One region of the Azospirillum brasilense genome, then DNA from elsewhere that is predicted to be linked to it. Evidence: predicted binding sites of a transcription regulator. Region 1 holds the regulator's gene; each other region holds the start of a gene.

Region 1 (10,502 bases):
GCCGAGCTGGTGCTGACCCCGGCGGCGGAGGGCATGAAGGGCGCCATCCGCCGGGCCGACGAGATCGTCGCCACCGATCCGAACGCCTACATGCTCCAGCAGTTCAAGAACGCCGCCAACCCGGAGATCCACCGCAACACCACGGCGGAGGAGATCTGGAAGGACACCGATGGCAAGGCCGACTTCCTGATTTCCGGCGTCGGCACCGGCGGCACGCTGACCGGCGTGTCGGAGGTCCTGAAGGCCCGCAAGCCCGGCTTCCGCACCATCGCGGTGGAGCCGGAGGACAGCCCCGTCCTGTCCGGCGGCATGCCCGGCCCGCACAAGATCCAGGGCATCGGCGCCGGCTTCGTGCCGGACGTCCTGAAGAAGGACCTGATCGACGAGGTCGTCCGCATCTCCAACCAGCGCGCCTTCGAGACGGCCCGCAAGGTGGCGAAGCTGGAAGGCATCCCGGTCGGCATCTCCTCGGGTGCCGCGCTGGCCGCAGCGCTGGAGATCGGCTCCCGCCCGGAGAACGAGGGCAAGCTGATCGTCGTGATCCTGCCGTCCTTCGCCGAGCGCTACCTCTCCACCGCCCTGTTCGAAGGGCTGGAGTAACACCGGCGTTCCCCCTCCCGCGTCCGTTCACCGGCGCGGGAGGGCGTGTCCCGGGCGCTGTCCCGCGCAACCGGGCGGCGAATATTGCACCGTCGCGCATCCTGCTGTAGAGTGGGACCTGTCTAGTCTTTGTGCCCGGCCCGCGCGTCAGGCGGCGCTTTGACAAAAAGATTGGATTTTAGTAATCTAACCTGTCGGCGCCGGAGCTTTCGGCCGGCGCGGCTCCGCCCTTTGAGGCGACGGCGCGGCTTTGCGGCGCGGCCGCCCGACGGTGCGGAGCGGACGGCACAGGACCAGCGGGGGAGACCACCATGGGCGTCGCGATTCCGAATGCCTCGACGATGAACTGGTTCCAGTTCCGCGGCATCACCAACGAATTGGACTCCAACCTCGCATCCACCGATTACCGCCAGTTCACGGTGTCGAAGACCGGCGAATTCAATTTCAAAATCTCCGACATCAACACCAACATCAAGATCGTCGACCAGAACAACAAGGTCGTCGCCGAGGCGAAGGCGAAGAACGAGGCGGCGGAGACCAGCGCGAAGCTCGGCCCCGGCACCTACACCGCGGTCATCTCCCAGGCCGTCCGCGGGGTGAACGAGCGCGAGTACACGCTGGACATCACCGAACGCCAGAACATCATGATGGTGGGGAGCGGCGCCCAGATGAAGGGCATCGCCCGCGCCGTCGTCGGCAACGACAGCGGCGTCCAGAAGCACACGTTGACCGTCGCCCAGGGCGGCGAGTTCGTCGGCAACATGTCCCTGCCCTACACGCGCTGGGCCCTCATGAGCAAGGAGGGCAAGGTCGTGGCCTCCGGCGACACGATGGACCCGACGAAGTCGGGCGAGGACATGCTGAAGAAGCCCAGCTTCAAGGTCGAACCCGGCCAGTATGAGCTGGTGATCGTCCCGCCGAAGAACGTGGTCGGCGAAATCCCGTACCAGCTGAATTTCGTCCAGAAGGTCGCCAAGACGCCCGAATCGACCGAGGAACGCCCGTTCGACAAGATCATGCGGGAGCGCGAGGCCCGGCTGAAGCAGTGGGCGGCGGAGGATGCGAACAAGTCGTCCAGCACGTCGAAGACCACGCCCTACAAGATGAGCCTGCTCGCCTGACGCCGCCGCCCACGGCGAGGGCCTGAAGCGAGGGGACTTGCGCGGCATGGGGCGTTCCGCGCTATTCTGCGGATCATGGATTTCACCGACACCCAGCTTCACCGCTATTCCCGCCACATCATCCTGCCGGAGGTCGGCGGCGTCGGGCAGGAGGCGCTGTTGCGCGCCCGCGTCCTGGTCGTCGGGGCCGGCGGGCTGGGCGCGCCGCTGCTGCTCTACCTCGCCGCGGCCGGCGTGGGCACCATCGGCGTCATCGACGACGACACGGTGGACCTGTCCAACCTGCAGCGGCAGGTCATCCACGACGAATCGAGCCTGGGCCTGGCGAAGGTGGAAAGCGCCGCCGCCCGCATCCGCGCGCTGAACCCCGACGTGGCGGTGGAGGTGCACAAGGCGCGGCTGACCCGGGACAACGCGCTGGACCTGATCGGGCGCTACGACATCGTGGCCGACGGCTCGGACAATTTCGCCACGCGCTTCCTCCTCAACGACGCCTGCTACTTCGCGAAGAAGACGCTGGTGTCGGCGGCGATCCTGCGCTTCGACGGGCAGGTCTCCACCTTCAAGGCGCATCTTGGCGACCCGCACCCCTGCTACCGCTGCCTGTTCCCCGAACCGCCGCCGCGCGGGCTGGTGCCGTCCTGCTCCGAAGGCGGCGTGCTGGGGGCGCTGGCCGGCTTCGTCGGCTCGCTCCAGGCGACCGAGGTGCTGAAGGAAATCATGGGCATCGGCGAGAGCCTGTCGGGCAGCCTGATGATGCTGGACACGCTGCACGCCTCGTTCCAGCGCATCACGGTGCGCCGCGACCCGGACTGCCCGCTGTGCGGCGCCCACCCGACCATCCACGACCTGTCCGCCCACTGAGCGGCGATTGGGAGAGCCCCGACCCATGGAAGGTCCCGAGTCCCTGTCCATCGTCCTGTTCGCGGGCGGCTTCGACCGGGTGCACTACGCCCTGGTGATGGCCAGCGCGGCGGCGGCGACCAACCGCAAGGTCACGCTGTTCTTCACCGGCCGCGCGCTGAACACGCTGCTCGCCGCAGACACGGACGGCACGCCGGGCTGGCACCGGCTGGACCCCGCCGACGACGGCAGCCGCCCAGCGGAGCGTGACGCCGCCTTCACCGCCAACGGGCTGGCCGGCTTCGAGGAGTTGCTGGAGGCCTGCGTGATGCTCAAGGTCACGGTGATGGCCTGCGAGATGGGGTTGCGCGCGCTCGGCCTGCCTGTTGGCGCCCCTCTGCGCGCCGACGTGCCGGTGAAGACCGGCGGCGTCGTCACCTTCCTGAACGACGCGCCGAAGACCGGCGCGATCCTCTTCGTGTGAGCGCGATGACCGACGACCACAGCCCAATGGACCACAGTCTGGTGATCGAACACGCGAACCGCTTCGAGGCGATCGCCGCGGAGGGCTTCGAGGGCCGGCCCTACCGCGACGCGCTGGCCCATCTGGCGCAGCATGTGACGGCGCATCCCGATCTCGCCCCGCGGGTGGCGCACGCCCTGCGCATGATGATCGGCTTCATCGAGGACAGCGACCCGGCGAAGCGCTTCGGCCCGAAGGTGGCGATCCTGCGGGAGGCGGTGGGGCTGCTGGAGGGGTAAGGGTATTGGACTCTTGGTGGGCAACAGGATTTACACGGATTTCGCGGATTTAAAGCGGATTGCAATCCGCTTTGGACCGCGACGGCGGTCCCGGCCGCACATGCGGCCGAAGCCCGCCGGCAAGTGAGGCGATGTGAGTCTAAAGCGAACGGAAGTTCGCTTTAGGCACGGATGACACGGATTTTTTTTGGGCTTGCTACGCGCATCTTGATCGATCCGGCTCGCGCTGCGCACGCATGAAGAAGAATCCGCGAAATCCGTGTTCAAATCCGTGCAATCCGTGAAGACCCTGTTGTTCCCCAAGTATCCCACACCTCAGATGGACTTGCTGTCCAGCGCGTAGCCGGCCGAGCGGACGGTGCGGATCAGATCCATCTCCGTCTCCTCGTTCATCGCCTTGCGCAGGCGGCGGATGTGAACGTCGACGGTGCGCGGCTCGACATAGACGTCGTGGCCCCACACCACGTCGAGAAGCTGCTCGCGCGAGAAGACACGGCCGGGATGCTGCATGAAGTGGCGCAGCAGGCGGAACTCGGTCGGCCCCAGATGCACGTCGCGCCCGTTCCGGCGCACCCGGTGGGCGGCCAGATCCATGGTCACGTCGGCGAACTGCAGCGTCTCGTCGGTCATGCCGGGGGCCGAGCGGCGCAGCACGGCGCGCATGCGGGCGACCAGCTCGGTCGGGGAGAAGGGCTTGGTGATGTAGTCGTCGGCGCCGGAATTCAGGCCGCGCACGCGGTCCGCCTCCTCGCCGCGGGCGGTCAGCATGATGATCGGGATGTCGCGCATCTTGCTGTTGCGGCGCATCTGGCGGCAGACCTCCAGCCCCGACATCAGCGGCAGCATCCAGTCGAGCAGGACGATGTTCGGCGTCTGCTCACCGGCCAGCAGAAGCGCTTCCTCGCCGTCGGTGGCGGCGTTCACGCGGAAGCCTTCCTTCTCCAGATTGTACTTCAGCAGCGTCACGATGTCGGCTTCGTCCTCGACGATGAGGACGAGCGGCTTCAGCGCCGAATTCATGCTTGTCCCGCTCCCACTGCGCGTCTCGCCGTCACGCGGCATGTCCCGCTCCATCGTTATCCGGGCCGCCGTCCCGCGGCAATCCCCGTTCCACTCGCCCCCGTTCCACCGACTCCGTGGCCGCATCCATGACCGAACCGCCCGGTTCGACCACGGCGAAGCTGCTGCCGTCGTTCTTCGGACGCGCCGCGCGCAGCGTCGTCCCGACCACCAGATAATGGATGGTCTCGGCGATGTTGGTGGCGTGGTCGCCGATCCGCTCCAGGTTCTTCGCCATGAACAGCAGGTGCGTGCAGGGCGTGATGTTGCGCGGGTCCTCCATCATGTAGGTCAGGACCTCGCGGAACAGGCTGGTGTAGAGGTCGTCCAGCTCCTCGTCGCGCTCCCAGGCGGCGATGGCGCGCTGGACGTCGCGCTCGATGTAGGCGTCCAGCACGTCCTTCATGATCGACTCGACCAGCCGCCCCATGCGCGGGATGGCCACCGCCGGGCGCACCACCGGCACCTGGGCCAGCGCCAGCGAGCGCTTGGCGATGTTGGAGGCGTAGTCGCCGATCCGCTCCAGGTCCGACGCGATCTTCAGCGCCGACACGATCTCGCGCAGGTCCTGGGCCAGCGGCTGGCGCAGGGCGAGCAGGCGCACGGCCTCGGCGTCGATGTCGCGCTCGTAGGCGTCGATGCGCTGGTCGGCCTGCATGACCTGGGCGGCCAGCGCGACGTCGCGGCGGGCCACCGCCTTCACGGCGGCGTCCACCTGCGCTTCGGCGACGCCGCCCATCTGGGTGATCAGGTTGGACAGGCGTTCAAGTTCGTGCGCGAAGGAACGCACGATGTGTTCGTTGCTCATGCTTCACGTCCTTCGCTGAGGAGGAGTCGCGGCGGTGCCGGGGATCAGAGGCCGGCGATCAGCCGTAGCGGCCGGTGATGTAGCCCTGGGTGCGCTCGTCCCGCGGGTTGGTGAAGATTTCCTCGGTGTCGTCGCACTCCACCATGTCGCCCAGGTGGAAGAAGGCGGTCTTCTGGGAGACGCGGGCCGCCTGCTGCATGTTGTGGGTGACGATGACGATCGTGTAGTTCTCGCGCAGCTCGTCGATCAGCTCCTCGATGTGGGCCGTCGCGATGGGGTCAAGCGCCGAGCAGGGCTCGTCCATCAGGATCACCTCGGGGCTGACGGCGATGGCGCGGGCGATGCACAGGCGCTGCTGCTGGCCGCCGGACAGGCCGGTGCCCGGCTCGCGCAGGCGGTCCTTCACCTCGTTCCACAGGCCGGCGCGCTGCAGCGAGGTCTGGACGATCTCGTCCATCTCGTCGCGGTGGCTGGCGATGCCGTGGATGCGCGGGCCGTAGGCGATGTTGTCGTAGATCGACTTCGGGAAGGGGTTCGGCTTCTGAAAGACCATGCCGACGCGGGCGCGGAGCTGCACGGCGTCGATGTTCTTGCCGTAGACGTCCTCGCCGTCGAGCGCGATCAGCCCCTCGACGCGGCAGTTCTCGATGGTGTCGTTCATGCGGTTCAGGCAGCGCAGGAACGTCGACTTGCCGCAGCCGGACGGGCCGATCAGCGCCATCACGCGGTTTTCCTGGATCTCCAGGTTGATGCCCTTGAGCGCCTGCTTGGCCCCGTAGAACACCTTGACGTCGCGGGCGACCATCTTGGTGCCGTGGATGCCGGCGGCGGGACGCGAAGCCATGGCCGTGGCCGGGATGTGGGTCTGGACGCTCATGGGGTTACCAACGCCTCTCGAATTTCTTGCGCAGGAAGACGGCCAGGCCGTTCATCAGGATGAGGAAGGCGAGCAGGATCAGGATCGCCGCGGAGGTGCGCTCCGTGAAGGCCCGCTCGGGGCTGTCCGCCCACATGTAGATCTGCACCGGGATGGCCGTGGCGCTGTCGGTCAGGCCGCCCGGGATGTCCACAATGAAGGCCACCATGCCGATCATCAGCAGCGGCGCCGTCTCGCCCAGCGCGCGGGCCATGCCGATGATGGTGCCGGTCAGGATGCCCGGCAGGGCCAGCGGCAGGACATGGTGCGTCACCGTCTGCAGCGGCGAGGCGCCGACGCCCAGCGCCGCCTCGCGGATCGACGGCGGCACCGCCTTCAGCGCGACGCGCGAGGCGATGATGATGACCGGCAGGGTCATCAGCGCCATCACCAGACCGCCGACCAGCGGGGCGGAGCGCGGCAGCCCGAAGAAGCCGAGGAACACCGCCAGACCGAGCAGGCCGAAGATGATCGACGGCACCGCGGCGAGGTTGTTGATGTTCACCTCGATCAGGTCGGTCCAGCGGTTCTTCGGCGCGAACTCCTCCAGATAGACCGCGGCGGCGATGCCGATGGGCACCGACAGCAGCATGGTCACCACCAGCGTCAGGGCGGAGCCGACGACGGCCCCCAGGATGCCCGCCTGTTCCGGCTCGCGGCTGTCGCCGGCGGTGAACAGGGTGGTGTTGAAGCTGCTGCGGATGGAGCCGTTGGCGACCAGCGCGTCGATGGCGGCGATCTTGACGTCGTTCAGCCGGCGCTCGCTCTCCGGCACGTCGCGCCGGATGAAGCCCTTCATGAACTGGTCGATCTCGTCGTCGGCGCGGACCCAGACCGTCTGCGTGGTGCCGATGAGGGACGGGTTGGCGTTGACCATCGCCTCCAGCTCGTACGGCGCGCCGGAGGACAGCAGGTCGTTCAGCGAGCGGCGGGTGGCGCGGTCGGTGGCGGCCGGGACCTGGGCGTAGAGCGCCTGCCGGACGAGGGCGGTGTAGTTCCGCTCCTCGACCTGCTGCTTGTCCAGCGTCACCTCCAGACGGATCTGCGCCTGCCAGAAGGCCGTGTAGCCCTTGCTGACGATGGAGCCGAGCAGAACCACCAGCATCAGCGAGGCGATCCCCACGGCGACCATTCCGGCGATCCGGAACCGGCGCTCCGCGGCGTAGCGGCGGCGCAGGCGGGCGGAGAACTCCTCGCTCTGGTAGCGCGACTTGGTGACGGCGACCGACATGGCCCGCGTATCCTGTTCCACGAGGTCAGTCATATTTCTCTCGATACTTCTGGACCACCCGGAGGGCGACCATGTTGAGGGTGAGGGTCACGACGAACAGGACGAGGCCCAGCCCGAAGGCCGACAGCGTCTTGGGGCTGTCGAACTCCTGGTCGCCGACCAGCAGCGTGGCGATCTGCGTCGTCACCGTGGTCACGGCGTCCAGCGGGTTGGCGGTCAGGTTGGCGGTGAGGCCGGCGGCCATGGTGACGATCATCGTCTCGCCGATGGCGCGGCTGACCGCCAGCATGATGGCGGCGACGATGCCCGGCAGGGCGGCGGGCAGCACGACCAGCCGGATCGTCTCCGACTTGGTGGCGCCCAGCCCGTAGGAGCCGTCGCGCAAGCTCTGCGGCACCGCGTTGATGACGTCGTCCGACAGCGAGCTGACGAAGGGGATGATCATCACGCCCATCACGAAGCCGGCGGCCAGCGCCGATTCCGAGCTGACGCTCAGCCCCAGGCTGTTGCCCAGGTCGCGGACGAAGGGCGCCATGGTCAGGGCGGCGAAGAAGCCGTAGACCACGGTCGGGATGCCGGCCAGCACCTCCAGGATCGGCTTCAGCCAGGTGCGCAGACCGGGGCTGGCGTATTCCGACATGAAGATGGCCGCCATCAGCCCGACCGGAACCGCCACCGCCATGGCGATGCCGGTGATCAGCAGCGTGCCGGCGAACAGCGGGATCGCGCCGAAGGAGCCGCTGGAGCCCACCTGGTCGGCGCGCATGGCCATCTGCGGGCTCCAGTGCGTCCCGAACAGGAAGTCCAGCGGGTTGACCACCGCGAAGAAGCGGATCGCCTCGAACAGAAGCGACAGCACGATGCCGATGGTGGTCAGGATGGCGACCAGCGAGCAGATGACCAGCGCGATGTTGACCGTGCGCTCCACCCGGTTGCGGGCGCGCAGGTCGGGGTCGATCCGGCCGCGGGCGTAGAGCAGGCCGCCGATGGCGATGCAGCAGCCGATGACCAGAAGGCTCCAGTCGCCGAGCGCGTGCAGCCGCAGATAGCGCTCCGCCGCGGCGACGACCTCCGGGTCGGGCTCGCGGCCCGTGGCGACGCCGTGGGCGAGGTTCAGGATGTCGGCGCGCAGCAGGCCGAGCGACTGGGCGTCGCCGTTGACCAGCCGGTCCGGCAGGCCGGACAGGACCATCTGCATGACCAGCCAGCCTTCCGACGCCCCCCAGAAGGCGAAGAGCAGCAGGGCCGGAAGCCCCGCCCAGAGGGCGACGTAGAAGCCATGGTAGGACGGCACCGAATGAAGCTCGACGATGCGGCCGCCGACGGAGGCGACGGCACGCGACCGGCCCATCTGGTAACCGATCACTGTGAGCAGGGCCAGAATGATGAGCAGTACCGTGAGCTGCATGCGAAACCGCCGGAAATGGGCTGAAAACGGGCTCCTGGCACAAACGGGAAACCGGCGGCCCTCCGCGGAGAGCCGCCGGTCCCGTCAGCCGGTCAGAGCTGGAGCGGGGTCAGGTTGGTCGCCGAGGTGCGGGCGGCGTCGCGCTCCGCCTTCGGCAGGGAAATCAGACCCTTGTCGGACAGGTAGCCGTCCTCGCCCATCGCGCGCTCCGAGGTGAACTCGGCGACCAGCTCGCGGATGCCGGGGATGACGCCGGCGTGGGCGTTCTTGATGTAGATGTACAGCGGGCGCGACAGCTCGTACTTGCCGGCCTGGACCGCTTCCGGCGACAGCTCGACGCCATCCATCTTGGCGGTCTGGAGCTTGTCGCGGTTCTGGTCGTAGAAGCTGTAGCCGAACACGCCGAAGGCGTCGGGGTTGGCGGTCAGCTTCTGGACGATCAGGTTGTCGTTCTCGCCGGCCTCGACGTAGCCGCCGTCCTCGCGGATGGTCATGCAGGCCTTTTCACGGGCCTTCTCGTCGGCGACGATGGTCTTCACCTCGGCGACCTTCTTGCAGCCTTCGAGCATCACCAGCTCGTTGAAGCTGTCGCGGGTGCCGGACGTCGGGGGCGGGCCGAGGACCTCGATCTCCTTGTTCGGGAGCTTCGAGTCGATGTCCGACCACTTCTTGTAGGGGTTGGCGACCATCTTGCCGTCCACCGGCACTTCCTTGGCCAGGGCCTTCCACAGGATCTGGGTGGTCAGGTCGGTGTGCGGGGCCTGCTTGGAGTAGGCCAGCGCGATGCCGTCGTAGCCGATCTTCAGCTCGGTGATCTGGGCGACGCCGTTGGCGGCGCACTGCTCGACCTCGGACTTCTTGATGCGGCGCGAGGCGTTCGCCACGTCCGGATGCTGCGGGCCGACGCCCGCGCAGAACAGCTTCAGGCCGCCACCGGTGCCGGTCGACTCGACGACCGGGGTCTTGAACTTGCCGCCCTTGCCGAAGGCCTCGGCAACCGCCGTGGTGAACGGGAACACGGTCGAGGAGCCGACGGCGCGGATCTGGTCGCGCGACTGGGCGTTCGCAGCACCCGCGAAGGCGGCGGTCATGGCGACGACCGCGGCGGCGGTGACGGCGAGCTTCTTGGAATTCACGGTATCCCTCCGATGGTCCGGTTGCCCCTTTGCCGGGGAACGCGATGGTCCAACCCCGTGCCGCTTCCCCCAGGGGCGGGCGGCTTGCGGGGCGGACACTAGTCGGGGTCCGCGACGCGCTGATTACGGTTTTATGACAGTTTCATGACGACACCCACTTTCGGTCACGCCGGACGGGGTGGACGCAACCTCTAGGCTTGGCGCCGCGCGGGCTCCGCGGCGCGGCCCTCTCCCGACTCCTCCGACGCGGCGGGGAGATAGACCGTGAAGGTGCTGCCCACCCCGACGGCGCTCTCGATGGTCAGGCGCCCGCGATGGCGGTTCACGATGTGCTTGACGATGGCCAGCCCCAGCCCGGTGCCGCCCATGGCCCGCGACCGCGCGGCGTCGACGCGGTAGAAGCGTTCGGTCAGGCGCGGCAGATGGGTGCGGGCGATGCCCTCCCCCTGGTCGCGCACGGCGACGGCGACCATCGGCATCCCCCGCCCGCCGCGGCCCGCCGGACCGGACACCCCGACCGCCATGCCGTCGGCGAGCGACACGGCGACCGTCACGTCGGTGTTCTCGCGCGTGTATTTGATCGCGTTGCTGACGAGGTTCTGGAAGACCTGGGTGAGC
Region 2 (10,502 bases), on a different replicon from region 1:
CGCGGGCCGCCCTTTTCGCGTTCAGCGCTCTGTGTCGTCGGGGCGGAAGCCGGTGTGGCGGGCCTTTCAGCCCGCCGGCTCCACCGGGTCCGTCACCACAGCGCCAGCGACAGCTCGTAGAAGAGCGCGCCGACGATGGCGGTCGCCGGCAGGGTGATGACCCAGGCCATGACGATGCCCTGCGCCAGACCCCAGCGCACCGCGCTGGTGCGGCGGGCGGCGCCGACGCCGATGATGGCCCCGGTGATGGTGTGGGTCGTGCTGACCGGCACGCCGAGCCACGTCGCGACGAACAGGGTGATGGCCCCGCCCGTCTCCGCGCAGGAGCCCTGGACCGGCTTCAGGTCGGTCAGCTTGGACCCCATGGTCTTGACGATGCGCCAGCCGCCGAACAGCGTGCCCAGCCCCATCGCGGCCTGGCAGGTGATGACCACCCAGAAGGGCACGTGGAAGGTTTCCCCCAGCATGCCCTGCGAATAGAGCAGCACGGCGATGATGCCCATGGTCTTCTGCGCGTCGTTGCCGCCGTGCCCCAGGCTGTAGAGCGCGGCGGAGCCGATCTGGATGTGGCGGAACAGCCGGTCGACCGCGAAGGGCGTGCTGCGTCGGAACAGCCAGGACACCGCGACGATCATCACGCTGGCGAGCAGGAAGCCGACCACCGGCGAGACCACGATGGCCGCGGCGGTCTTCGCCAGCCCGGACACCACCACGGCGTCCAGCCCGGCCTTCGCCACGCCGGCCCCGACGAGCCCGCCGATCAGCGCGTGGGAGGAACTGGAGGGAATGCCCAGCCACCAGGTGAAGACGTTCCAGACGATGGCGCCCATCAGCGCGCCGAAGATGACGTGCGGATCGACCACACCCGCCCCGACGATGCCGGTGCCGATGGTGGTCGCCACATGCAGCCCGAAGAACAGGAAGGCGATGAAGTTGAAGAAGGCGGCCATCGCGACGGCGGTCCGCGGCTTCAGCACGCGGGTGGAGACGACCGTTGCGATGGAGTTGGCCGCGTCGTGCAGCCCGTTGAGGAAATCGAAGAGGAGGGCGACGCCGATCAGCCCGATGAGGATGGGCAGGGCGAGGGAAGCGGCTTCCATGGGATCAGACCTGTTCGACGATGATGCCGTCGATGGTGTCGGCCACGTCCTCGCAGGCGTCGAGCACGCGTTCCAGCAGCTCGATGATCTCGCGTTGAAGGGCGTGGCGGTGGGTGATGGGGGCGTCGAGCCCGCCGCTCTCGTCGCGCAGCCGGTGCTTGGCCTCGCGCAGGAGCCGGTCGCCTTCGCTCTCGATCCGCGAGACCTCGGCGGTCATCGCGTGGAGTTGCTCGACGTGTTTGGGGATGTCGCGGAGCAGGGGGATGCCCGCGCTCAGCCGGGCGGTGCAGCGCACGATGGCGTCGGCCTGCGCGTGCATTTCCGGCGTGTAGTCGATGAAGCCCGCCTCCACGAGGTGACGCGCGGTCTCCTCGATGAGGTTGAGCACGTCGTCCATCCGCTTGCCGAGTTCCTGGATGTCCGAACGGTCGAAAGGCACGATGAAGGTGCGGTGGACGGCGAGCTGGATGTTCCTCTCAATGGCGTCGGCCTCGCTTTCGACCCGGCGGATGGTCTGGAACCGCTCCTCCAGGTCCTGGCCGCTGGCCATCATCGCCCGCAGCGCGTCCGCGCCCGTTGCGACGGTCCGGGCATGGTCGGCGAACAGGTCGAAAAACCGTTCTTCGCGCGGCATCAGGGCCCGGAACAAATTCAGCATGCGTGGTTCTCCAACTTACGCCGGCCTGCACTGCCGGGGCCCCCGCACGGACGCGCGCGAGCCTCAGCGTCGCGGCTGGTGTAACATCCCCGGCGCCCGTGGGGAGTCACAAAAGTGTCATGCCGGGCCGGCTTGCGGCGAGATTTCACGGGGATGCCCGGCGGAAAGACCGGTGATTTGCCGCGGCGGGCCGCTTATCCTGCCGCCGACGGATCGGCAGCGGGGAGGTGGGTGGCGCGTGGCGGGGGAAAGACAGATCGGCTTGGAAACACAGAGCGGACCGGGAACACAGGTCGGCCTGACCGCGGCCATCGTTTCGGTGGGCGTCTCCTCGGCGAACGGCGCCGAGCCGCGCGTGGTGACCGTGCGCAGCGGCTTCGAGATCCCCGAATCGCACCGCCGCGGCGACGAGCCGCCGCCCCACCGCGACGCGTTGCCGGGCGCCCCCTTCGATCCCGAACGTTTCCGCACCCTCCAGGACGGCCTGCGCGCGGTGGCGGAGGACGCGGCCGGGCTGACCCTGCGCTATGTGGAGCAGCTCTACAGCTTCGGCGACCGCCACCGCGACCCGCACGAGCTGTTCGGCGGCCCGCGCTCGCTGGTGGTCGGCTATCTGGCCCTGCTGCGCGAGGCGCCGCTGCGCATCGACGGGGCGGAATGGCGCGGCCTGTACGAGTTCTTTCCCTGGGAGGACTGGCGCGAGTCGCCGCCGGCGCTGCTCGATTCGGTGATCCGTCCGGCGCTCGCCCGCTGGGTCGCCGCCGCCCCGGACGAGCCCGCCCGTGCCCGCCGCGGCGAGCGCGCCCGCATGGCCTTCGCGCTGGACGGCGGTGAGTGGGATTCCGAGCGGGTGCTGGAGCGCTACGAGCTGCTCTACGAGGCCGGGCTGGTGGTGGAGGCGTTCCGCGACCATGACCTGGCCCGCCGGGCGGGGGTGGAGGAGCGGACGGTGCGGCTGGAGATGCCCCGCGCGCTGGGCCGCCCGATGGCCCGCGACGGCCGCCGCATCCTGGCGACGGCGCTGGAGCGGCTGCGCGGCAAGCTGAAATACCGCCCCATCGTGTTCGAGCTGCTGCCCCCGACCTTCACCCTGCACCAGCTTCAGCAGGTGGTGGAGGCGCTGTCCGGCGAGCGGCTGCACAAGCAGAATTTCCGGCGCCTGATGATCTCCGGCGGGCTGGTGGAGCCGACCGGCCAGTATGAGAGCCAGACCGGCGGGCGCCCCGCCGAGCTGTACCGCTTCCGCCGCAGCGCCATCCTGGAACGCACCAGCACGGGGGCCATCGCCGCCCCGGAGGATTGACCATCCCTGCAATGGGGGTATCCTGCCGTCAAAGCCAAAGAAGGGGAGCGAAACCGCATGACCGATTTCGACAGCACCTGCGACCTCTACGACCGGTTCGAGAAGACCGCCCGCGTCGCCGATCCCGTCTTCCGCGACTTCGGCGGGCGTCGCCAATTCAGCGGCGCCGCGGTGACCGTGAAGTGCTTCGAGGACAATTCCCGCGTCAAGGAGCTGCTGGGTACGCCGGGGCGGGGCAAGGTGCTGGTGGTCGATGGCGGCGGCGGCCTGCGCGCCGCCCTGATGGGCGACCTGATCGCCAAGGACGCGGTGAAGAACGGCTGGGAGGGCGTGGTCATCCACGGCTGCGTCCGCGACGCCGCGGTGCTCGCCACGCTGGACCTGGGCATCAAGGCGCTGGCGGCGATCCCGCGCAAGACCGTCCGCAACGGCGAGGGGCAGAAGGATCTGCCGGTGACGCTGGCCGGCATCCGCATCAATCCCGGCGATCTCGTCTTCGCCGACGAGGACGGCGTGCTGGTGCTGACTCCGGAGGAGTTCGGCACGACCGCGTGACGGGTGTGGAACGAGGCAGGCTCCGGCCCTGAAAAGAGTGGCGCATGTTGATCGTCTTCGGCGGGCTGCCTGGAACCGGCAAAACGACCATCGCCCGTGTGTTGGCGCGCCGGCTCGGCGCGTTTCATCTGCGGATCGATACGATCGAGCAGGCGATTCGCATGGCCGGCGGCGCCGACGGTGAGGCTGTCGGTCCGCAAGGCTATGTGGTCGCCTACGCCCTGGCCGGCGATAATCTACGGCTGGGTGCCACCGTGATCGCGGATTGCGTCAACCCTGTCCGGATCACGCGCGAGGCGTGGCGCGCCACGGCGCTTCAGGCCGGGGTGCGGCTGGTCGAGGTGGAGGTTGTGTGCTCGGACCCGGTCGAGCACCGGCACCGGGTCGAAACCCGTCAAAGTGACATCGCCGGGCACCGTCCGCCCTCCTGGGCGGCGGTGAGGGGGCGGGAATACGAGCCCTGGGACGGTTTGGACGCCGTCATCGACACGGCGGGGCGTGAGGTCGACGCCTGCGTCGCGGCGATTCTGGCGATTCTGCCGGGCCACCCGCTCCACGAAAGCGGGCGCCGTCCGTGAGGTGGAGTCAGCCCGCCACCTTCTCCCACCCCATCTTCTGGTACCGGTATTCCAGGATCGTTGGCGCCGCGCAGGCGTAGCCGACCCAGACGCCCAGGGTCATCAGGGCGCCGACCGGCCACAGTGGGATGGAGATGAGGATCAGGGCCGCGTGAATTGCGGCGTGCAGCCACTCGGCCTTTTTCGCGAAGTAAACGGGGCCGAGCAGAAAGGCCCAAAGGATCTCGCGGTTGGTCACCGCCTCCCGCTGGCCGTTCGTGGGATTCTCGAACATCATCCCGGACGGAGCCGCCGCCATCCCTGCCTCCCTTTGGTTGTTTTCCATTCTATTTGGGGAGGCAGTCTGGACGACGGCGGTCCGGCCTGTCGAGGACGAAACGGCCTTTTTCCGGATGGTGGAGACGGTGTCCCGACGGATGGATCAGGACACCGCCCCGTCCCGCCCGGCCCCCTCCCTTCCGGCTTGCGCCATGGCCAGGAAGCGCCGGCACTGCTGCTCGCGGTCGTAGCCGAGCAGCGTGCCGAGGATGAAATCCTCCTCCGGCGTCAACTGATTCAATGGCTTGCGCACCACGCTCCGCACCATCGCGACGCAGGCCGGGTGGCCGAAGAAGACGTTGACCTTGGCCTCCGTCACCGTCTGGACGTGGTAGTCGACGAACCGCTCCGCCAGCTTGCGGGTCACCGCGTCGGCGTCCCGCGTGCTGAGCGTCATCATGACCATGGGCCGGACGCCCTTGCTGTACTCGTACAGATGGTGCCCGAGCAGGTGGACGGGCATGGCCAACCCATCATGGGTCAACCCATCATGGGGCATCACGCCAGCTGGCTGATCCATGCGGTGATCCGTTTGTCGGTTTGGGAGGACTGGTTGTCCTGGTCGAGCGCCAGCCCGACGAACCGCCCGTCGCGTTCCGCGGTGGAGCCCGAATGCTCGTAGCCGGTGGTGTCGGTGAAGCCGACGACGACCCCGCCCTGCGCCACCACCTGATCGTAGAGCGTGCCCATGGCGTCCACGAAGGACTCCGGGTAGGTCACCTGATCGCCGGTGCCGAACAGGGCGACCTTCTTGCCGTTCAGGTTGGCGGCCTTCAGCGTGCCGAAGTTGGCTTCCCAGTCGCATTGCAGATCGCCCACGCCATAGGTCGGCGCGCCGAGGATCAGCAGGTCGCAATTCTCGAAATCCGCGGCGGAGGCGCGGGCGATGTCGACGGTCTTTCCCTGAATCTTCTTCGCGATGCGCGAGGCGACCGACTTGGTCGCGCCGCCGTCGGAGCCATAGATGATCGTGACGTTCATGGTCTCTCTCTGGGCAATCCTGTGGGCCAATCGGATCAGGGCCGGCAAGCAAAGGCGAGAACGTCCGGCCTGGAACGAATGATAATAAGAATGATTCGCATTTGCAAGATGACCATGAACGGTTTGTGGGAATTCTGTGAAGGGAAGGCCGCGCCGCCAAGGACGGCGCGGCTTTCAGGCGATTTAAGAGTCCTTGTGCGGGGAAACGTTGGGCAGCAGCGCGGCGGCGAGGCCGAGCAGGGGCACGACCGAGCAGGCCTGGAACACGAAGCCGATGCCCTTCCAATCGGCCAGAACGCCAAGCCCGGCGGCGGCCATGCCTCCGATCCCGAAGGCCAGACCGAAGAACAGGCCGGACACCATGCCGACGCGGCCGGGCATCAGCTCCTGCGCGTAGACGATGATGGCGGGGAAGGCCGAGGCCAGGGCCAGCCCGATCACCGCGCTGAGCACGACCGTCGCGGTCAGCCCGACATGGGGCAGCAGCAGCGTGAAGGGCAGAATGCCGAGGATCGACACCCAGATCACCGTCTTGCGCCCGATCCGGTCGCCGATCGGGCCGCCGATGATCGTGCCGATCGCCACCGCCGCCAGGAAGACGAACAGGCAGAGCTGCGCCGCGTCCGGCTCCAGGGCGAAACGCTCCATCAGGAAGAAGGTGTAGAAGCTGGTGAGGCTGGACAGATAGACGTATTTGGACAGGATCAGCACCATCAGCACGGCCAGCGCCTGGTTCACCTGCCCGCGGGACAGGCCGGGGTAATGGACCGCGGCCCCGCGGCGGACCGGGCGGGCGTGGTCGCTGCGGGCGTACCAGCGCCCGATGCCGGTCAGCAGGGCCATGCCGCCCAGGGCGGCCAGCGCGAACCAGGACAGGCTCTCCTGCCCGCGCGGCAGGATGATGTAGGCGGCGAGCAGCGGCCCCAGCGCCGACCCGGCGTTGCCGCCCACCTGGAACAGCGACTGCGCCAGCCCGTGAGCCCCGCCGGAGGCGAGACGGGCGATCCGCGACGCCTCGGGGTGGAAGACCGAGGAGCCGAAGCCCAGCAGGGTCGCCCCGATCAGCAGCGCCGCGTAGTTCGGCGCGAAGGCCAGCGTGACCAGCCCGACCAGCGACGCCCCCATGCCGATGGTCAGGGAGTAGGGCGCCGGCCGCCGGTCGGTGGCGAGCCCGATGATCGGCTGAAGCAGCGAGGCGGTGATCTGGTAGGTCAGGGTGAGCAGGCCGATCTGCGCGAAGCTGAGGTCGAATCCGCCCTTCAGGATCGGGTAGATCGCGGGCAGCAGGGACTGGATCAGGTCGTTCAGCAGATGGCAGACGCTGATCGTCCCCAGGACGGGCAGCGCCGTCTCCCCGGCCTTGGGCCGGGACAGGGTGGTGTCGGTCACGGAAGGAAGCCTTTTTTGGCGCTTGCTCGGCGGGCGGGCGGCGCGTTGCTTGGTGTGGAGCAACAGCCTAAGGTGGGCCTCGACGGCCTGCCACCGCGGTCAGGCCGATTTCTTACGAGACTGGGCCATGGTCCGGAACCTGCGCATCGAGACGGTCGAGGAGTCGCCCCGCCCGCTGATCACCTTGGGACAGGATCACGCGGACGGCACCGTGCTGGCCGCCCACACGCACCGGCGCGGCCAGTTGCTGTCCGGGGCGACGGGGACGCTGCTGCTGTCCACCGCCCAGGGGCGCTGGGTGATGCCGCCCCATTGCGGGCTGTGGATTCCGCCGGGCGTCCCGCACGAAGTCCGGATGATCGGGATGGTGATGACGCAGAGCCTCTATCTGGCCCCCGCGCTGGCCGACACCATGCCGGACCGCTGCGAGGTTCTGGCGCTGTCGCCCTTCTTCCGCAGCCTGATCGGGCGGGCGATCGACGTGCCGGTGGATTACGACCCGGATAGCCACGACGGCGCGGTGATGGCCCTGCTTCTGCACGAGATGCGGCGACTTCCGGTGGAGCCGCTGTCGCTGCCCTTTCCCACCCACGCCGCCCTGGCGGAGCGCTGCCGGCGGTTCCTGCAAGAGCCGACGATCCAGGCGACGATCGAGGACTGGAGCGACGGTCTGGGCATGAGCCGCCGCAACTTCACCCGGCTGTTCCGGCGCGAGACGGGGCTGAGCTTCGTGGAATGGCGCCAGCAGGCGTGCTTGGTGTCGGCCCTGCCGCGGCTGGTCGCGGGGGTTCCGGTGACGACGGTGGCGCTGGACCTCGGCTACGACAACCCGGCGGCCTTCACGACGATGTTCAAGCGGACGCTGGGGGCGTCACCGCGCGCCTACTTGGCGAAGGCCGGTGCTGATGGATCGGAGCGCTCGGCCTGAGGCGCTCTGTATCCCTGCGTTCCAAATCCCGATGACAAAGACGAAAAGCCCCGCCGGAGCGATCCCGGCGGGGCTTTTCATAAACGCGGAAGCTCTCGCACCCGGCCCCCCTCCTGGCCTCCCCCCGCTTGCGCGAGGGGAGGGGAAGAGATGCAGGAGGATCAGGCGGCGACCGTGTCGGCCACGTCCTGGAACTCCTTGATCTGGTCGAAGTTCATGTAGCGGTAGATGTCGCCGGCCTTCTGGTTGACGACGGTCACCTGCTCCAGATACTCGGCCGGGGTCGGCAGCTTGCCCAGCAGGGCGGCGACGGCCGACAGCTCGGCGGAGCCGAGATAGACGCGGGTGTCGATGCCCAGGCGGTTCGGGAAGTTGCGGGTCGAGGTCGAGATGGCCGTCGAACCCTTGCGGATCTGCGCCTGGTTGCCCATGCACAGCGAACAGCCGGGCATCTCCATGCGCGCACCCGACTTGCCGAGAACGCCGTAATAGCCTTCCTCGGTTAGGATCTGGGCGTCCATCTTGGTCGGCGGGGCGATCCACAGGCGGGTCGGGATGTCGGTCTTCCCGTCCAGGATCTTACCGGCGGCGCGGAAGTGGCCGATGTTGGTCATGCAGGAACCGATGAAGACCTCGTCGATCTTGTCGCCGGCAACCTCCGACAGCAGCTTCACGTCGTCCGGGTCGTTCGGGCAGGCGACGATCGGCTCCTTGATGTCGGCCAGATCGATGTCGATCACGGCGGCGTACTCGGCGTCGGCGTCCGGCTCCAGCAGCGACGGGTTGGCGATCCAGTCCTCCATCGCCTTGATGCGGCGGCCGAGCGTCCGGGCGTCCTCGTACCCGCTGGCGATCATCCACTTCATCAGGGTGATGTTGGAGCGCATGTACTCGATGATCGGCTCCTTGTTGAGCCGGACGGTGCAGGCGGCGGCGGACCGCTCGGCCGAGGCGTCGGACAGCTCGAACGCCTGCTCCACCTTCAGCTCGGGCAGGCCCTCGATCTCCAGGATGCGGCCGGAGAAGATGTTCTTCTTGCCCTTCTTCTCCACCGTCAGGAGGCCCTGGCGGATGGCGTAGAGCGGGATCGCGTTGACGAGGTCACGCAGCGTGACGCCCGGCTGCAGCGTGCCCTTGAAGCGGACCAGCACCGATTCCGGCATGTCCAGCGGCATGACGCCGGTGGCCGCGGCGAAGGCGACGAGGCCCGAGCCGGCGGGGAAGCTGATGCCGATGGGGAAGCGGGTGTGGCTGTCGCCGCCGGTGCCGACGGTGTCGGGCATCAGCAGGCGGTTCAGCCAGGAGTGGATCACGCCGTCGCCCGGACGCAGGGCGACGCCGCCGCGGGTCGAGATGAAGGTCGGCAGCTCGCGGTGGGTCTTGACGTCCACCAGCTTCGGATAGGCCGCGGTGTGGCAGAAGGACTGCATGACCAGATCGGCGGAGAAGCCGAGGCAGGCCAGATCCTTCAGCTCGTCGCGGGTCATCGGGCCGGTGGTGTCCTGCGAGCCGACCGTGGTCATCTTCGGTTCGCAATAGGTGCCCGGGCGCACGCCCTGGCCTTCCGGCAGGCCGACCGCGCGGCCGACCATCTTCTGGGCGAGCGTGAAGCCCTTGCCGCTGTCGACCGGGGAGGAGGGCAGGCGGAACAGAGTCGACGGGGCGAGGCCCAGCGCCTCACGGGCACGGGCGGTCAGGCCGCGGCCGATGATCAGCGGGATGCGGCCGCCGGCGCGCACCTCGTCGAAGATCACGTCGGACTTGACGGTGAACTCGGCGATCACCGCGCCGTTCTTCAGCGCCTTGCCCTCGTAGGGGCGCAGCTCGACCGTGTCGCCCGTCTCCATCTGGGAGACGTCGAGTTCGATCGGCAGGGCGCCGGCGTCTTCCATGGTGTTGTAGAAGATCGGGGCGATCTTGGAGCCCAGGCAGACGCCGCCGAAGCGCTTGTTCGGGACGTAGGGGATGTCCTCGCCCGTCCACCACAGCACGGAGTTGGTGGCCGACTTGCGCGAGGAGCCGGTGCCGACCACGTCGCCGACATAGGCGACGAGGTTGCCCTTGGCCTTCAGATCCTCAAGCTGCTTGATCGGGCCGCGGACGCCGGCTTCCTCCGGCACGATGCCGGGGCGTGGGTTCTTCAGCATGGCCAGCGCGTGCAGCGGGATGTCCGGGCGCGACCAGGCGTCCGGGGCCGGCGACAGGTCGTCGGTGTTGGTCTCGCCCGACACCTTGAAGATGGTCAGCGTCAGGCTGGCCGGGACCTCCGGACGCGAGGTGAACCACTCGGCGTCGGCCCAGGACTGGATCACCGCCTTGGCGTTGGCGTTGCCCTTGTCGGCCAGTTCCTTGACGTCGTGGAAGTAATCGAACATCAGCAGCGTGGTCTTCAGACCGGCGGCGGCGGCCTCGCCGCACTCGGCGTCGCCCAGCAGGTCGATCAGCGGCTTGATGTTGAAGCCGCCGAGCATCGTGCCCAGCAGCTCCGTCGCCTTGACCTTGGAGATCAGCGGCGAGGTCTCGTTGCCCTTGGCGAGCGAGGCCAGGAAGGCGGCCTTGACCTTGGCGGCGTCGTCGACGCCCGCCGGGACGCGGTGCGTGATGAGATCGACCAGGAAGGCTTCCTCGCCCTGCGGCGGGTTCAGGAGAAGGTCGACCAGCTCCTCGGTCTGCTTGGCCGAAAGCGGCAGCG
Region 3 (10,502 bases), 650 kb from region 1:
CAACCAGTCGGCCAACGCGACCGCCCAGATCTCCAAGGAGATCGAGGGCATGCAGGCCGTCTCGTCCGACGTCGTCTCCTCGCTTGGCAACATCCGTCAGGCCACCAGCAACCTGATGGAGTTCGTCACCGTTTCCGCCGGAGCGGTGGAGGAGCAGAGCGCGGTGACCGGCGACATGTCCACCAACATGCAGAACGCGTCGGCCTCGGTCAGCGCCGTCGACCACAACATCGGCGCCATCAACTCCGCGATCACACAGATCGCGTCGGCGGTTTCGGAAACCAAGGAGGCCGCCAAGGTTCTGGCCCGTTGAGGGCGCGCCATGCGCGGCCGGCCAAAGCCCCGCGCTGTGCGATACCCGACAAAGTCCGCGATTGTCGGGTATCGCACACGAGGCCTCTCATCTTAACATATTGAATATAAACAACTCACCCTTTGGCACACCTCCTGCATATGACTGACTTACAGGCGACTGGCCCACAGGCGCCGATGTCGGCCAATGGCGGGAGAAGGTCATGCTCCAGGAAAAGCTCCAGGACGTCTTCAACGAGCCGGGTTGCTCCACCAACCAAGCCAAGTCGGAGAAGGAGCGGAAGAAGGGGTGCTCCAAGGCTCTGAAGCCGGGGGCCGCCGCCGGGGGCTGCGCCTATGACGGCGCGATGATCGCGCTCCAGCCGATCGCCGACGCCGCCCACCTCGTGCACGGGCCGATCGCCTGCCTCGGCAATTCCTGGGACAACCGCGGCACCAAGTCGTCGGGATCGCAGCTCTACCGCACCGGCTTCACCACGGACATGTCGGAACTCGACATCATCCACGGCGGCGAGAAGAAGCTCTATCGGGCGATCAAGGAGATCGTGCAGCAGTACGATCCGCCGGCGGTCTTCGTCTACCAGACCTGCGTCCCCGCCATGATCGGCGATGACATCGAGGCGGTCTGCAAGTTCGCCGCGAAGAAGCTGGGCAAGCCGGTGATCCCGGTGATGGCGCCGGGCTTCGTCGGTTCCAAGAACCTGGGCAACAAGCTGGCCGGCGAGACCTTGCTCGACCACGTCATCGGCACGGTGGAGCCGGAGGTGACGACCCCGACCGACATCTGCATCGTCGGCGAATACAATCTGGCCGGCGAACTGTGGCTGGTGAAGCCGCTGCTCGACGAGATCGGCATCCGCATCCTGTCCTGCATCTCCGGCGACGGGCGCTACAACGAGGTGGCGCAGGCCCATCGGGCGCGGCTGACCATGGTGGTCTGCTCGCAGGCGCTGGTGAATGTCGGGCGCAAGATGCAGGAGCGCTGGGGCATCCCCTATTTCGAAGGCTCCTTCTACGGCGTGTCGGACATGTCGGACACGCTGCGCACCATGGCCCGCATGCTGGTGGAGCGCGGCGCCGACAAGGCGATCATCGACCGCACCGAGGGCGTCATCGCCCGCGAGGAAAGCCGCGTCTGGCGGCGCCTGGAGCCTTACAAGCCGCGCTTCGACGGCAAGCGCGTCCTGCTGTTCACCGGCGGCGTGAAGAGCTGGTCGATGGTCAACGCGCTGGAAGGCGCCGGGCTGACCATCGTCGGCACCTCCACCAAGAAGTCCACCAAGGAGGACAAGGAGCGCATCAAGAAGATGAAGGGCGAGGAGTTCCACCAGTGGGACGATCTGAAGCCCCGCGACATCTACAAGATGCTGCGCGACAGCGAGGCCGACATCATGATGTCCGGCGGCCGGTCGCAGTTCATCGCGCTGAAGGCCAAGGTGCCGTGGCTCGACCTGAACCAGGAGCGCCACACCCCCTACGCGGGCTATGACGGCATCGTCAACCTGTGTGAGGAAATCGACAAGACCCTGTCCAACCCGATCTGGCGGCAGGTGCGTCTGGCCGCCCCCTGGGACTTAAAACCGGATGCCAAACCGGTGGGAGCGTAACCGCCATGGGCAACATCCAGCGCTTCCCCCACTCCGCCAAGGCGGCCGCCACCAACCCGCTGAAGATGAGCCAGCCGCTGGGCGCGGCGCTCGCCTTCCTCGGCGTGGACCGCTGCATGCCGCTGTTCCACGGCAGCCAGGGCTGCACCGCCTTCGGGCTGGTCCTGCTGGTCCGCCATTTCCGCGAGGCCATCCCGCTCCAGACCACGGCGATGGATCAGGTCTCCACCATCCTCGGCGGCTACGAGAATCTGGAGCAGGCCGTCCGCACCATCCACGAGCGCAACGCGCCCGCCCTGATCGGCGTCGCCACCACCGGCGTGACCGAGACCAAGGGCGAGGACATGGCCGGGCAGTATTCGCTGTTCCGCCAGCGCAACCCCGCGCTGTCCGGCCTGAAGCTGGTCTTCGCCAACACCCCGGACTTCTCCGGCGGGTTCGAGGACGGCTTCTCCGCCGCGGTGACCGGCATCGTCGAGGAGGTGGTCCAGCCGTCGGAAACGACCGTGAAGGGCCAGATCAACGTGCTGGCCGGCTGCCACCTGTCGCCGGGCGACATCGAGGAGTTGCGCGACATCATCGAAAGCTTCGACCTGTCGCCGATCTTCCTGCCCGACCTGTCGCTGTCCATGTCGGGCCGCCAGCCGGACGACTTCACGGCGACCTCGCTGGGCGGCGTGACCGTGGAACAGATCGCGGCGATGGGCGCGTCGGAGGCCACGCTGGTGATCGGCGAGCACATGCGCGTCGCCGCCGCCGCTCTCGAGTTGAAGACCGACGTGCGCAGCGTCTTCTTCGACCGGCTGACCGGGCTGGAGGCGTCGGACCGCCTCGTCCGCACCCTGTCGGAGCTGTCGGGCCGCCCGGTGCCGGCGAAGCTGCGGCGCCAGCGCGAGACGCTGGTCGACGGCATGCTGGACGGGCATTTCTTCTACAGCCGCAAGCGGATCGCCGTGGCGCTGGAGCCGGACCTGCTCTACGCCGTCACCAGCTTCCTGGCGGAGATGGGGGCGGAGGTGATCGCCGCCGTCTCCCCCACCCAGACCGCCGTCCTGGAGAAGCTGAAGGCCGCGACGGTCATGGTCGGCGACCATTCCGACGTGGAGACGCTGGCCCGCGACGCCGACCTGATCGTGTCGAACTCGCACGGGCGGCAGGGGGCCGCGCGCATCGGCGTGCCGCTGCACCGCATGGGGCTTCCCATGTTCGACCGGCTGGGCGCCGGGCTGAAGGTTCATGTCGGCTACCGCGGCACCCGCGAGCTTCTGTTCGAAATCGGCAACCTGTTCCTGTCCCGCGAGATGGACCACGACGGGCACGGGCACGGCCACGGGCATGCCCACGGTCATCCGCATGGGGACGGGCATGAACACGGCCAGCACTGCGGGAGCGGATCATGCGGATGCAGCGCCGGCTGAGTGTGGTGGGTCAGGCCGAGGAGGGCCGACCCCGCAAAGGAGGTTCCATGAAGGTCGCTTTCTGCACCCAGGACATGCAGCACGTCGATGCGCATTTCGGGTGGGCCAAGAACATCGTGGTCTACGAGGTGGACAAGGCCGGCTACACGATGGTCGAGACCTGCCAGTTCGGCGGCTCGATGTTCGAGGACGGCAACGAGGACAAGCTGATCCCGAAGCTCGACGCGCTGGCCGACTGCGCCATCGTCTACCTGTCGGCGATCGGCGCCTCCGCCGCCGCCCGCGTGGTGGCGAAGAAGATCCACCCCGTGAAGGTGGAGGCCACGGACAGCATCACCACGCTGCTCGACCGTCTGGTCGAAACCATCAACGGCAACCCGCCGCCCTGGCTGCGCAAGGCCCTGAACGCCGGCCAGCCGCAGGAGCTGGCCTTCGACGAGGAGGATTGAGAGCATGACCGACACCGCCGTGGCCGCCGGGAGCGATCTCGCCGAGGCCTTCCTGAAAACCCTGGTCATGCTGTTCCGCGCCGAAGACAGCTACGGCGCCTGGGAAGGCAAGAGCGACGAAACGATCCTCGCCCCCTTCATCCTCGACAAGGAGGCCCGCGCCGCCATCCCGATCATGGGCGACCCGGACCCCGACACGCTGTGGCGGCTGGAGCTGTTCTACAAGGCCGTCGGCATCACGGTCGAGAAGCAGACCGGCCACATCGCCTCCCCCATCATGAAGATGAGCCACGAGGGCTTCGGCCGCATGGTGCTGACCACCGGCCGGCTGGTCGTGGTGTCGAAGCATCTGCGCGACGTCCACCGCTTCGGCTTCCCGTCGCTGGAGAAGCTGGCCGCCGACGGCGCCAAGATCGTCGAGGAGGCCGTCGCGCTGATCCGCAAATATCCCGACGTCGCCGATCTATGAGGATTCCGCCATGTCCGACATCGACGCCCTGAAGGACGAGGTCAAGAAGCTCAACGCCCGCGCGACCCAGAAGAAGATGGACCTGCACGACCTGTCGGAGGAGCTGCCGCAGAACTGGCAGTCGATCCTCCAGGTCGCCCAGGAGACCTACGACGCCTACAAGACCCTGACCGAGAAGCGCGCCGAGCTGAAGGCGCTGGAGAAGGCGTCCGCCTGAACGCTTGCTTGAACGCCTGTTTGGACACCTTACCCCCACCCTGACCCTCCCCCGCTTCGCAGGGGAGGGGACTGCCGCCGCTTCGCAGAAGGCACCCTCCCCCGCCCAGCGGGGGAGGGCCGGGGTGGGGGCAACGGCAGCGCGCGCACTCCAACAAACACCCCCACACCAAGCCCGATTGAGGAGCAGACGATGGCTGAGTTCGTGACCGGCACCACCCGCGGCGGCGCCGCCTGGACGCCGAAATTCGTGGAAAGCGTCGACCAGAAGATGTGCATCGGCTGCGGCCGCTGCTTCAAGGTCTGCGGCCGCGACGTGCTGGAACTGATCGGCATCACCGAGGACGGCGACATCGTCGACGCCTTCGACGACGAGGCCGAGAAGAAGGTCATGAGCGTCAAGAACGCCGGCAACTGCATCGGCTGCGAAAGCTGCGGCAAGGTCTGCTCCAAGAACTGCATCACCCACTTGCCCCAGGCGGCCTGAGGGCCGCCCTCACTATCGACGACGGCCTGACGGCCGCCCGCCCCCGGAGGACCCACGCCATGGGCATCCTGCACGCCGCCCCGCCGGGGGCGGGCGACACCACGCAGCTGTACCGTTGGCTGACCGACCGCCAGGGACGCTGCAACGTCTTCGACGCGCATCTGTTCGCCTGCATCCTGGCCCGCCGCTGGCCGGCGGGTCCGGGCGCGCTGGGCCTCGACGACCGGGCGCTTGGCCAGCTTCTCGACCGCTACTTTCCCGGCGCCTTCGCGACCGGCCTGCCGGTTCCCGACAGCTCCCCCACCGCTCTCCTGCCCCCGCTGCTTCGCGGCGAGGTGGACGACATCGCCGCTCTCCTGCTCGCCCACCGCTCGCTGGGCATCGAGGAGGAGGAATGGCTCGCCGCGATCGTCGCGCGGGCGATGCTGGACGACGGCGAGCTGTGGCGGGACCTCGGGCTGGCCGGCCCGAGCCATCTCGCGGCGCTGATGGAGCGCCATTTCGAATCCCTGGCGCTCCTCAACGCCACCGGCACGCGGTGGAAGGTCTTTCTCTTTCGTTTCCTCTGCGCGCGGGATGGATTGATCCCCTGCGGCGCCCCGGTCTGCCGCGATTGCGGCGCCGAAGCGGTCTGTTTCGGAGCCGCCGAATAGAAGCTTGCCGTTCACAGCCTTCCCCGACGCGTCGTCCAGTCAACAGCCATGATCCGAGCCGGATATGGTGAATCCACGGAGCGGACGACCATGCGGAAGAGCGAAAACCGGAACATCGCCGGCTACAACAACATTTTGGGGCGGTTGCCGTACTTTGCCTTGAACAAGCAAGGCGGCTGGGAGGAATTCACCGAAGAGAATTTCATTCGATTAACGAACCTGCAATTCCGTTGGTACATTCCCGAAAAATACAGCATGGACGACTACCAAACACTAACCATCGATGCGACCGTTGCAGCAAAATTACTGCTGATGGATGAGTTTGATTTTGAAGAAAAGAAGACATACAAATACGTGGCGGGAGCCGCGTTCAAAACCAAAATCGGCTATTGGGTTCTTCAGCAAATCGGCAGAAACAATTGCGGAAGCACCTGCGCCGCGATGTTGGGGCTCGACAACAATTTCTGGAATGCAGAGCGTTACATAAGCACGCAGGATCTGCCATCCCTCAAGAGCGACACCGATTTGGTGATTGAAGCGGAAGAGTATTTCGAGGGAAGCCCCTGGCAGCTGGTGATCGACGCGAACGGTTGCTCCGACAGCAAGGACGAGCAGCGGGTCGAGGCCTGGATCACATCCGGCGCCATCATGAAGGAGTCCTACATCTACACGGTCGGCGGCCACTACATCATCGTGGACGCGGTCTATTCCCGGCTGATCGGCAACGAATTCGAGCCGTGGGCTCTGGTGCGCGATCCAACGGCGGGGTGGCAGATCACGGTTCCTCTGTCCTCCATCGTCAAAGCCATCGGCGACCAGACAAAGGCCGTCACCCGGCTGATGATTGTCGGCAGAACGGGCTGAACCGTCACGGGATGACATTCCTCCACGCGCGTTGGCCGGTGTCATCCCGCACGGGGACCTTCATGGGGCCCTTTATGGGCAACCGGACGGAAACCCTCCCCTATTCCGTCTCGATCCCGCGGGCCAGAGCGGCGATGACGCCGTAGCCGACCTGATCCTGCGGGTCGATCTCGGCCAGCTTGGCAAGGATGCCCCTCGCCTCCTCCACGCGCCCGCTGCGCAGGCTGATGAAGGCCAGCGCCTTCAGCGTGAAGAGGGTGAAGCGCGGCGGCCCTTCCTTCGTCCAATCCGTGCTGTCCGCGCGCAGGCTCCGCCAGTCCCCGGCATAGCCGCCTTCGCGCGCCGCGGCGTCCAGCCCGATCGTCGCCACCCGCTCCGCGTCCGCGAAGCGCTTGCGGTTGAAGTAGAATTTATAGAGCGCGTAGAAGACCGGCAGCACGCGCGGCCCCATCCGGTGCGCCTCCCACAGCAGGGCCTCGCAGGCCGCGGCGTCGGGACGGGCCTTCACCGCCTCCTGCAGCTTCTCGTCGATGTGCTCGGGCACCTCGCCGAAGGCCATGCGCCCGTTGGACATCCGCAATTCGACCGGCCGCTCCATCACCCGCCCCCTTCCGTTGTTTCGCGAAACCGTGCGCCCGACCGACAATCCTGTATGGGCCGCAAGCGGGTTTCGCAAAAGACCATAAAACAATTGTGCGTCCTTTCGTCGCAGGATGTCGCAAACCCGACATGGCCCCGACCCGACAATTGTCGGGAAGGCGTCAGCCGGCCGACCTGACAATCATTGAAAATCAATAGCTTATAGTTTGGCACGCTGCTTGCTGATCCTACGACCAGGATCGGTCGGCATGCCCGACGGAGCATTTGGAGGCGGCAGACATGGTGACCCTGACGGATGCGGCGGTGAACACCCTGGAGCGCGTGCTGGCGAAATCCGGCGGCGCCGCGGCCGGACTGCGCATCGCGGTGGCCGACGGCGGCTGCGCCGGCATGAAGTACCAGATGGGGCTGGAGGCCACGGCGGGCGATGAAGACGCCGTGCTGACCTTCGGCCCGGTGACGATCTTCGTCGATCCGACCAGCCAGCCCTTCCTGACCGGCGTGGTGGTCGATTTCGTCGAAGGGGTCGAGGGCGCGGGCTTCAAGTTCGACAACCCGAACGCGACGGGCAGCTGCGGCTGCGGCAAGTCCTTCTCGGCGGGGCCGGGGGGAAGCTGCTCCTCCGCGCCGGCGGCCGGCGGCTGCGGCACCGCCCACTAACCCCGAACACTCTCCCCCCACCCGGTAACGCGGGAAAGGCAAGGCGTCATGTGGAACTACACCGACAAGGTCAAGGAACACTTCTTCAACCCGAAGAACGCCGGCGCGCTGGATGAGGCGAACGCCGTGGGCGAGGTCGGGTCGATCACCTGCGGCGACGCCCTGAAGCTGATGATGAAGGTCAACCCCGACAGCCAGGTCATCGAGGACGCGAAGTTCCAGACCTTCGGCTGCGGCTCGGCCATCGCGTCCTCGTCGGCGCTGACGGAGATGATCATCGGCAAGACGGTGGACGAGGCGCTGGCCGTCACCAACCGCGACATCGCCGAGTATCTGGGCGGCCTGCCGCCGGAGAAGATGCACTGTTCGGTCATGGGCGCCGAGGCGCTCCGCGCCGCCATCGCCAACTTCAAGGGCGAGGAGTGGGTCGACGACCACGAGGAAGGCGAGCTGGTCTGCAAGTGCTTCGGCATCGACGCGGCGATGATCGAGCGCGCGGTGACCGTCAACAGCCTGACCACGCTGGAGGAGGTCACCCACTACACCAAGGCCGGCGGCTCCTGCCAGACCTGCCACGAGAAGATCGAGGAGGTGCTGGAGGCCGTGCTCGCCAAGACCGGCGCGCTGGCCCCGCCCAAGCCCCACGCCCCCGGCACGGTCGGGCTGGACGCCATCAAGCCGCTGGCCCCGAAGGCCGAGGCCGCCCCGGCCAAGCTGACCAACGTGCAGCGCATGCAGAAGATCATGTTCGCCATCGAGGAGCTGCGCCCGCAGATCCAGCGCGACGGCGGCGACGTGGAGCTGGTGGACATCGACGGCAAGGACATCTACGTCCGCCTGACCGGCGCCTGCTCCGGCTGTTCGCAGTCCGCCGGCACCATGATGGGCGTGCAGGCCAAGCTGGTCGAGGCGCTGGGTGAGTTCGTCCGCGTCAAGCCCGCCTCCCTCCTGCCGGTGGGGGCCTGAGCCATGACCGCGAACACCGTCCAATTGGGAATCTACCTCGACAACAACGCCACCACCCGCGTCGATCCGGAAGTGCTGGCGGAGATGCTGCCGCTGTTCACCGAGCAGTTCGGCAACCCCTCCTCCATGCACGGCTTCGGCGCCGCGGTGGGCGGCAAGATCGAATGGGCGCGCAAGCAGGTGCAGGCGCTCCTCGGCGCCGCCCATGACAGCGAGATCGTCTTCACCTCCGGCGGGACGGAGAGCGACAACACCGCCATCCTGTCGGTGCTGGAGGCCTATCCGAAGAAGAAGAGCATCGTCACCAGCGTGGTCGAGCATCCCGCGGTGCTGGCGCTGTGCGACTATCTGGAGAAGAAGCGCGGCTACACCGTCCACCGCATCGGCGTGGACAACCGGGGCAACCTCAACCTCGACGCCTACAAGGCGGCGCTGGGGCCGGACGTCGCCATCGTCTCGATCATGTGGGCGAACAACGAGACCGGGACGATCTTCCCGATCGAGGAGCTGGCCCAGCTCGCCAAGGCCGCCGGCGCGGTGTTCCACACCGACGCGGTGCAGGCGGTCGGCAAGATCCCGATGACGCTCGCCACCAGCGCGGTGGACATGCTGTCGCTGTCCGGCCACAAGCTGCACGCGCCCAAGGGCATCGGCGCGCTCTACGTCAAGCGCGGCCTGCGCTTCCGCCCGATGCTGCGCGGCGGCCACCAGGAGCGCTCGCGCCGCGCCGGCACGGAGAACGCGCCGGGCATCGTCGGGCTGGGGGCGGCCGCACAGCTCGCGCTCATGCACATGACCGACGAGAACACGCGGGTGAAGGCGCTGCGCGACAAGCTGGAGCAGGCCATCCTGGCCGCCGTTCCCAACTGCTTCGTCACCGGCAACCCGGCCAACCGCCTGCCCAACACCTGCAACGTCGCCTTCGAGTACATCGAGGGCGAGGCGATCCTCCTGCTGCTGAACGAGGCCGGCATCGCCGCCTCGTCGGGATCGGCCTGCACCTCCGGGTCGCTGGAGCCGAGCCACGTGATGCGGGCGATGGGCGTGCCCTACACCGCCGCCCACGGCGCCACCCGCTTCTCCCTGTCGCGCGAGACGACCGAGGAGGAGATCGACCGGGTGATCGCGGTGGTCCCCGGCATCATCGCGAAGCTGCGCTCGCTGTCGCCCTACTGGTCGCAGGCGGGCGCACCGAAGGAGTTCGCCCCGGTTTACTCGTAACACCGAGATCGCAGGCCGGGCCGGGCCCGTGCCCCGGCAACCCGCCCGACGACACCCGCCGGGACGCGGTTCCCCGGCCCGGTCTGCGACACAACACCCTGGCTCCGTTGCCCCCACCCTCCCCAATGCGTGGGTCCCCTCCCTCCCCCGCTTCGCAGGAGAGGGCCTTCAATCCCCTCCACCGCGAAGCGGGGGAGGGTCAGGGAGGGGGCAACCACCGCGACGCATTCGCATCGAGGCTCACGTCATGCCGATGGCCGGTTCCACCATCATCAACGACACGACGCTGCGCGACGGGGAGCAGACGGCGGGGGTCGCCTTCACGCTCGACGAGAAGATCGCCATTGCCCGCGCGCTCGACGAGGCCGGCGTGCCGGAGCTGGAGATCGGCATCCCCGCCATGGGCCCGGAGGAGCGCGAGGGCATCCGCGCCGTGGCCGCGCTGGGGCTGAAAGCCCGGCTGATGGTCTGGTGCCGCATGCACGACACCGACCTGAAGGCGGCGCTGGACTGCAAGGTCGGCACCGTCAACCTGTCGATGCCCGTCTCCGACATCCACATCACCAAGAAGCTGAAGCGC

The links. Region 1 encodes PhoB, which activates phosphate uptake and scavenging genes when phosphate is short. Its sites were predicted from a motif close to TNTCATAAAACTGTCA; they were not measured.
Region 2: the regulator PhoB is predicted to act here: its motif matches at 1,863-1,878, upstream of D3869_RS21220 (DUF47 domain-containing protein).
Region 3: the regulator PhoB is predicted to act here: its motif matches at 7,190-7,205, upstream of D3869_RS11440 (HesB/IscA family protein).

The regions. Positions count from the first base shown of each region.
Region 1 is NZ_CP032345.1:1,734,133-1,744,634, reverse strand. Features, by position in the region: gene cysK (cysteine synthase A) at 1-600, shown strand, start outside; gene D3869_RS08455 (hypothetical protein) at 912-1,721, shown strand; gene D3869_RS08450 (HesA/MoeB/ThiF family protein) at 1,797-2,585, shown strand; gene D3869_RS08445 (DsrE family protein) at 2,611-3,048, shown strand; gene D3869_RS08440 (hypothetical protein) at 3,075-3,326, shown strand; gene phoB (phosphate regulon transcriptional regulator PhoB) at 3,642-4,346, opposite strand; gene phoU (phosphate signaling complex protein PhoU) at 4,378-5,193, opposite strand; gene pstB (phosphate ABC transporter ATP-binding protein PstB) at 5,252-6,037, opposite strand; gene pstA (phosphate ABC transporter permease PstA) at 6,075-7,373, opposite strand; gene pstC (phosphate ABC transporter permease subunit PstC) at 7,366-8,748, opposite strand; gene D3869_RS08410 (PstS family phosphate ABC transporter substrate-binding protein) at 8,841-9,884, opposite strand; gene D3869_RS08405 (ATP-binding protein) at 10,076-10,502, opposite strand, start outside.
Region 2 is NZ_CP032346.1:1,594,588-1,605,089, forward strand. Features, by position in the region: gene D3869_RS21215 (inorganic phosphate transporter) at 93-1,100, opposite strand; gene D3869_RS21220 (DUF47 domain-containing protein) at 1,105-1,758, opposite strand; gene D3869_RS21225 (NUDIX hydrolase) at 1,997-3,061, shown strand; gene rraA (ribonuclease E activity regulator RraA) at 3,119-3,616, shown strand; gene D3869_RS21235 (AAA family ATPase) at 3,661-4,194, shown strand; gene D3869_RS21240 (hypothetical protein) at 4,202-4,492, opposite strand; gene D3869_RS21245 (DUF2023 family protein) at 4,616-4,975, opposite strand; gene fldA (flavodoxin FldA) at 5,011-5,493, opposite strand; gene D3869_RS21255 (MFS transporter) at 5,677-6,882, opposite strand; gene D3869_RS21260 (AraC family transcriptional regulator) at 7,010-7,810, shown strand; gene acnB (bifunctional aconitate hydratase 2/2-methylisocitrate dehydratase) at 7,972-10,502, opposite strand, start outside.
Region 3 is NZ_CP032345.1:2,388,800-2,399,301, reverse strand. Features, by position in the region: gene D3869_RS11490 (methyl-accepting chemotaxis protein) at 1-313, shown strand, start outside; gene nifE (nitrogenase iron-molybdenum cofactor biosynthesis protein NifE) at 516-1,919, shown strand; gene nifN (nitrogenase iron-molybdenum cofactor biosynthesis protein NifN) at 1,925-3,337, shown strand; gene nifX (nitrogen fixation protein NifX) at 3,385-3,786, shown strand; gene D3869_RS11470 (NifX-associated nitrogen fixation protein) at 3,791-4,255, shown strand; gene D3869_RS11465 (CCE_0567 family metalloprotein) at 4,266-4,472, shown strand; gene fdxB (ferredoxin III, nif-specific) at 4,665-4,958, shown strand; gene D3869_RS11455 (nitrogen fixation protein NifQ) at 5,018-5,611, shown strand; gene D3869_RS11450 (hypothetical protein) at 5,702-6,475, shown strand; gene D3869_RS11445 (hypothetical protein) at 6,576-7,073, opposite strand; gene D3869_RS11440 (HesB/IscA family protein) at 7,355-7,735, shown strand; gene nifU (Fe-S cluster assembly protein NifU) at 7,784-8,701, shown strand; gene nifS (cysteine desulfurase NifS) at 8,705-9,922, shown strand; gene nifV (homocitrate synthase) at 10,170-10,502, shown strand, end outside.